3 regions of the Halobacillus shinanisalinarum genome follow, and region 2 is predicted to be linked to each of the others. Evidence: riboswitches for the same ligand, from Rfam matches in the RefSeq annotation. Region 2 holds a riboswitch; each other region holds the start of a gene.
What was found. A riboswitch is a leader RNA that binds a small molecule or an ion and turns the genes downstream of it on or off. The one in region 2 is predicted to bind cobalamin.
Positions count from the first base shown of each region.

Region 1: linked by a shared signal. The riboswitch ahead of MUO14_RS22615 (acyl-CoA dehydrogenase family protein) and the one ahead of metE (5-methyltetrahydropteroyltriglutamate--homocysteine S-methyltransferase) in region 2 are both predicted to bind cobalamin.
Region 3: linked by a shared signal. The riboswitch ahead of MUO14_RS11020 (ABC transporter substrate-binding protein) and the one ahead of metE (5-methyltetrahydropteroyltriglutamate--homocysteine S-methyltransferase) in region 2 are both predicted to bind cobalamin.

Region 1 is NZ_CP095074.1:4,559,000-4,561,271, reverse strand. It holds gene MUO14_RS22615 (acyl-CoA dehydrogenase family protein) at 1-1,553, opposite strand, end outside; cobalamin riboswitch at 1,724-1,922, opposite strand; gene MUO14_RS22610 (ribonuclease H family protein) at 2,073-2,272, opposite strand, start outside.
Region 2 is NZ_CP095074.1:3,346,814-3,349,085, forward strand. It holds gene MUO14_RS16610 (hypothetical protein) at 14-349, shown strand; SAM riboswitch class I at 438-549, shown strand; cobalamin riboswitch at 627-821, shown strand; gene metE (5-methyltetrahydropteroyltriglutamate--homocysteine S-methyltransferase) at 964-2,272, shown strand, end outside.
Region 3 is NZ_CP095074.1:2,241,640-2,243,911, reverse strand. It holds gene MUO14_RS11025 (CBO0543 family protein) at 165-428, shown strand; cobalamin riboswitch at 626-808, shown strand; gene MUO14_RS11020 (ABC transporter substrate-binding protein) at 956-1,942, shown strand; gene MUO14_RS11015 (FecCD family ABC transporter permease) at 1,935-2,272, shown strand, end outside.

The DNA of each region.
Region 1 (2,272 bases), 1.2 Mb from region 2:
GCGGCGTTTTCCACACGACGATACCCCTCTTCACATAACACATCTGTCACGTTTACCTTCATCTGCTCCTGGTCCCGCCCATTTTTTTCAATAGCCTTCTCCGTACGTAAAAACGAAGATTCCATTACATAGAGGTCACTTACCATATCCGCTAATAAACGCATATATTCTTGTTCATCTTCCATTTTTAAGCACGTTTCCGTAAGCGCTTTCAAAGATCGAGTTAACAAGTGCTTAGACAGTTGAATGTACTGTCGATTCTTGTCCTTATGGATCTCATTTGCTGTGTCCATCGTAGTCACTTGTGATGAATTAAATTTTTTAATTAAGATTTTTGAAATCGTTAGACGATTAATCTCATTTGTTCCTTCAAATATCCGGCTGATCCTGGCATCACGATAAAGCCGCTCGACTTGATATTCTTCCATATATCCATAACCACCGTGAATTTGTACAGCTTCGTCAACAATGTTGTCTAACACTTCTGAGCTATATACTTTGTTCATGGCACATTCCATGGCATACCCTGAATTTTTCCCGTTACTATCATTATTCTCGTCGCGGTCTTCCATGGCGTCATCTAAAAAACCAGCTGTTCGATAGGCAGCACTCTCAGCTCCGTAAATAGAAACGGCCATGTTGGCAATCTTCTCTTGAATCATCGTAAAGTCAAGTAACGATCGATTAAACTGTTTCCGTTCTTTTGAGTATTGAGTAGTCAACTCAAGCGATTGTTTTGCGGATCCAATATTTGAAAAGGCAAGCTTTAGGCGGGCCATGTTTAAAATGTTTAAGGCAATCCGATGCCCTTTCCCTACGTCCCCCAATACATTTTCTTTAGGCACGGATACATCCTCAAGAATCAAAGTTGCTGTGGAAGACCCTTTGATTCCCATCTTCTTTTCTTCCAACCCAATGGATACGCCATCAAACGATCGTTCGACGATAAAGGCGGTCATTCCTTCCTTGGTTTTAGCGAAGACAACATAGACATTCGCCACATGAGCATTTGTAATCCATTGCTTTTCTCCATTCAACACCCAGGCTGATTCTTCATCCTTCCATATCGCACTGGTACGTGCATTTAAAGCATCCGAACCAGCACCCGGCTCCGTCAGGGCATAGGCGCCAATCCATTCCCCAGCAGCTAATTTGGGTAAGTACTTCTGTTTTTGTTCTTCTGTACCAAAATAAATGTAGGGCAAAGTGCCTACTCCAACATGAATGTTAAACGAAACGCTGAATGAGCCCCCATACCCCATCTTTTCCGCCACAAGTCCAGAGAGTTTTTTATTTAAAGAAAGACCGCCATAGGACTCCGGCACTTCAATACCAAGCAGACCTAGTTCTCCAGCTTTTTCAAACAGCTGGCAGGCAACTTTATAATCATGCTTTTCAATAGACTCCAATTGAGGGGCAATTTCTTGTTTCACAAACATTTCTGTTGTTTTCGATATCAAATCTTCCTCGTCCATGAAATCTTCGGGTGTAAACACACCCTTTCCCATTTCATAGGGCATAAAATTCCTCGAATGAACTTTTAGATCTTCCATTCTTACACTCCCATCTGAATATCATGCGGCTGAAAAAACGGCAATAAAAAAACAACTTCCCGATAGAAGTTGTTAAGTCACGAAAGATTACTAAAATAGACATGCTTATCCACATTGAAAAAGCATGCTTCCTTTTGTCGCCCTTAACACCCCCTATCCTCGTAGGTATTGATGTTTGCTAAAAACAGGCAGGTCTCCTGGCTTAAGGTCATCGCTCCTCGAACCTTCCCATTTCCATGTTCCATGAAAACAGTGGTTTTTTCGAATCGCTCCCAAATACAGTTGCGGGACAGCGTCGGAATCTAACCGAACTTCCCTTTTAAGCAGATAAATAAGTTCTTTATCCGCACCTGTTTTTACATCGTATTTAGTTTCATGTAGAGTATATCACCACTTTCAAAAATTGGCAATTGTTTGAAAGTAACCTACTAGTAGTAAACTGTTTCTGGGTAATGAGATACCCACCCTATCTTCAGAATTCAGAAGTGCGGTCTTTTTTGTATAAAGCTTCATAGTAAATTATTCTTCACGATTTGTCTCTATTGTACTCGTTATTTCAATTTCTTTTAGGGCTTGTGATGCTAGTCTGTCCGCTTCCCGATTCCCTTTTCGTGAAATAAGTTCATAATCTGGATGAATGCCTAGCTGCTTCAATTTACTTTCAACTCTGTCAGCCCATTTTGACAATTCTTCTTCCAAACACGGCCATTCTCCATTTA
Region 2 (2,272 bases):
AGGAATGTTTTAAATGAAAAAGACAATCTTGATTGCGCTGAGTATGCTATTCCTTGCAGCTTGTGGAGGCAACGATGGGGTGAAGGCAAATGAAAACACAGTAAAAACAGAAACAGGATCAGCTAATCATGAGAATCTAAAAGAATTTGAAGAAAAGTCTATTTGGCAAAAACATATTAATTTAGAAACGCATTCGATTCAAATAATGGAGGATAACTCGCATAAACGCGTGGCCCTTTTTGAAAATGAACAGGGAGAAGAGATGTACAAAAGTATTTTCATAAAAAATACAGAGAGACTGAAAATTATTCAGTTTGATGAGGGTTTACTATATAATGACATCATTTAAGGAAAGCGAACTATATTTTATCTTTGTCAGAAAACATTGACAGTTATCTCACCTCATGCTAGTATGCCTTTAACCAACTAAATTAAAACTCTTATTCAGAGAGGCGGAGGGACTGGCCCTATGATGCCCGGCAACCTGTCAGCGTTTAGTCGTTGATAATGTGCTAATTCCAGCAAAGCAAATGCTTTGGGAAATAAGAGGGGTGCGTATGTGTAAGCCTCTCTAAATATAGAGAGGCTTTTTCTTATTTCAATACACATACATGCATAGAAAACTAAATACCGTTGATTACTCAGGTGTTGTAACTTATTCAACTTAAAAGGGAAGCTCGGTGAAAATCCGGCACGGTCCCGCCACTGTAAATGGTAGCTACCTGCAGAAGTGTCACTATCTTTTTGTTAGAAAAGGGTGGGAAGGCGCAGGGGAGTGAAGATCATGGAGTCAGGAGACCTGCCTGAGACAATGCACTAAACCTACGAGGTATAGGGAGGTGTTATGAGCGTAACGTGTTCAGGCTGTTTCCACAGTTTGAATTTGCCAATGCTGCATGACCATCTCTCTTAAAAAGGGAGATTTTTTTATTAGTCTACAAAACTTAAAATGGAGGAATGAAGATGACGAAAGTATTAAGTTCAACGATTGGTTATCCAAGAATAGGCGAAAAGAGAGAGTGGAAAAAAACCCTAGAACAGTTTTGGAAAGAAAACTTAACTAAAAGTGAATTTTTGTCTGAAATGGAGAATTTGCGTACAAACGATCTACAAAAGCAACAGGACATCGGTATTGATCTCATTCCTGTTGGTGACTTTAGTCTTTATGATCATGTGCTTGATACAGCAGTTATGTTTGGTTTTATACCTGACCGTTTTCAACACAAGGGTGGGGAAGTGCCAATAGAATTGTATTTTGATATCGCTCGAGGTAATGATGAAGCGGTGGCATCTGAAATGACAAAGTGGTTTAACACAAATTATCACTACATTGTGCCTGAGATTGAATCGGATGCCCAGCCAACACTAACGGAGAATCGGCTGTTACATTACTTTTTGGAAGCTAAAGAAAAACTCGGAATCATAGGAAAGCCGGTTATACTGGGTCCTGTTTCATTTTTGAAATTGGCGAAGGGTTATGAGAAAGAGGAATTTAAAAATCTGCTGAAAAAACTTGTCCCCCTATACATACAAGTTCTTCATGAGCTAGAAAGAGCTGGTGCCGAATGGGTGCAGGTGGACGAACCTATCCTAACAACGCCGATGACCAAAGATGATATACAGTTATTTAGAGAAGTATATGACTCTATGCAAAATGGTGTTTCAAGTTTAAAGATCCTTCTCCAAACGTATTTTGAATCCGTTGATCATTACAAGGAGGTCGTTTCCCTTCCAGTTGCCGGGATAGGCCTTGATTTTGTCCATGATGAGGGAGCCAATCTAGATTCATTGAAGAAGCACGGTTTCCCTAGAGATAAATATCTGGCTGCCGGGGTGATTAACGGCCGAAACATTTGGAGTGAAGATTTAGACACAAAATACGCACAACTTGAACATCTCCTTTCGGAAGTTGAAAAAGATCGACTTATCGTACAGCCTTCTTGCAGTTTGTTACATGTTCCAGTAACTGTAACCACCGAACAGGACTTGGACCCTGTCATAAAAAATGCGCTGTCATTCGCTGACCAAAAGCTTGAAGAAGTGACAGTGTTAGCAGAAGGGCTAAATGATGGTAGGCATACGATTGAAAAAAATATAGAAGAACGTACACGGTGTATTGAATTACTATGGAAGTCTTCCAGTAGAAATCAAGCAGACGTTCAAAAGGAAGTAGAGTTATGGAAAGATATTGAACCAAAACGTTCAACCCACTATTCCAGTCGCCAGAAAATACATCAAGATTATTTCGAGCTTCCGCTATTGCCGACAACAA
Region 3 (2,272 bases), 1.1 Mb from region 2:
CCCGTAGCCAAGTAAATATTGTGGCTATTTATTAGAAAACGAATGGTTACTGAATAATGAATATTTGTAGAAGAGTCTTGTATGACTATGGAAAGAGTAGTTTTTATGGATATTATTAGTGGGTTGGGATGGTACTGTTGTATGGTAGTTTACGGAAACCACATATGAAAGACAAAATTATCATTTTCTTCATGACCTCCTATATTGCTACCGTTGCAGGTGTTATAGTTGTTGAGGAAAAAATGATCGATTATCCTGTCAACCTATTCAGTCAATATTTTAGTTCTAGTCTGTTATATGAAATGATCCTTGTTCCAATCGTTTGTATTTACTTTTATCAAACAACTTTTCACTCAAGCTATTCGCGTATTGCCTTACAATGCGCCATCTACACTTCTATTCTGACTTTCAATCGAAGTCCTTCTTGAAAGGTATACTGAATTAGTTGAGTACTATACGTGGACCTGGGTGTACACATTCATTAGCGTTTTCTGTATAATTATGTTGATCCGTTTCCTTATGAATGTAATCAACCATGTTGTTACATACCATAAGGAAGATATTTGACAAAAAAAGTCTAAAAACCAAGCATTTTTTCATAATCTTTAGTAGAATGGTAGATAGTTGAATAGGGGAAGAAACAGGCGTGATGTCATTCATCACTTAATAGGGAAGTTGGTTGAAATCCAACGCGGTCCCGCCACTGTATTTGCGAGCAACCTGCACGATTCCACTGTGTGAAAAGCATGGGAAGGAGCAGGGAGCAATGACCATAAGCCAGGAGACCTACCTGTTTTTCTCACCAATACCTACGCGGATAGGAGGTGTATAGTAAAAAAGGAAGCTGTCGTGTATGTGCTTTAGCGTCATTGCAAAATCCTTTTGTGTACACATCATCATTGCGGGATGTGTTTTTTTGTGCTCAAAAATTTTTTAATTTATGGGAGAGATAAACTTGAAACGACTATCAAATTACATATTTATACTTCTGATGACGATCGGTTTGCTAGTAGGTTGTGCAAGCAATGAGAACTCAAGTCAGCCAGAGGAAAGCATGAGTGATACAACTACAGAAGAAACCCAAGGTCAAGAAGGAACGACTTACCCTCTGACCGTAGAAGATTCTGCGGGTAATGAAGTGGTTCTGGAAGAAGACCCTGAACGAATTGTTTCATTGATTCCAAGTAACACAGAAATTGTGTTTGCCGTTGATGCAGGAGAACAGGTTGTCGGGGTGTCAGATCACGATAACTACCCTGAGCAGGTCAAGGAGATTGATAGAGTTGGCGGGATGCAAATTAATACCGAGAAAGTTTTATCATTAAAACCTGATCTCGTTCTTGCGCACGGTTCAAGTGCTCATAACTCTCAGGCTGCGCTTGACCAAATTAGTAATGCGGGGATTCCGGTCTATGTTGTGAAGAACGCCTCTGATTTTAAGGGTGTTTATGAAACGATTCACTCGGTGGGTAAATTGGTAAATGAGCAGGAGAAAGCGGACAGCATTGTAACTGGAATGAAGGATAAGCTTAAAGGAATTAAGGAAAAAGCCTCTGAGATCAAAGATCCTAAAAGTGTATTTGTAGAAGTGTCTCCGGCTCCGGAAATTTATACAACTGGAACGGGTACATTCATGCATCATATGCTCCAAGCGATCAATGCAGAGAATGCTGCTGCAAACCAAGAAGGATGGGTGAAAATGAATGAGGAGGCCATTATTAACTTACAGCCAGATGTCATCATTACAACCTATGGCTATTATACAGAGAAACCTGTAGAAAAAGTGCTTTCTAGAGAAGGCTGGGAAGAAGTACCGGCAAACGAGAAGAAACAGGTATATGACGTTCACTCTGATCTTGTTACACGTGCGGGTCCACGTTTGATTGAAGGGATAGAGCGGTTGGCTGAAGCTGTTTATCCGGAAACGTTCGGTGATGAATAAACCGTTAGCTTATATAGGAAGCGTAATCATTTTAGTAGGTGCATGGCTGGCAGGAGTGGCTGTTGGCAGTGTACCTATTCCGCTTCCTGTCATCATTGGGGCGATAGCAGAAACGATAAGTCCCTATCAATCAAATATTGATCCTATAAACATCAGTATTATTGTGGATGTTCGCTTGCCACGCGTCGTATTAGCTGGTTTAGTGGGTGCATCACTAGCTATAGCCGGGGCTTCTTTTCAAGGTCTACTACAAAATCCGCTAGCTGACCCTTATACCTTAGGTGTATCTTCGGGTGCGTCTGTCGGAGCAGTGTTGGTTCTGTTTGTGGG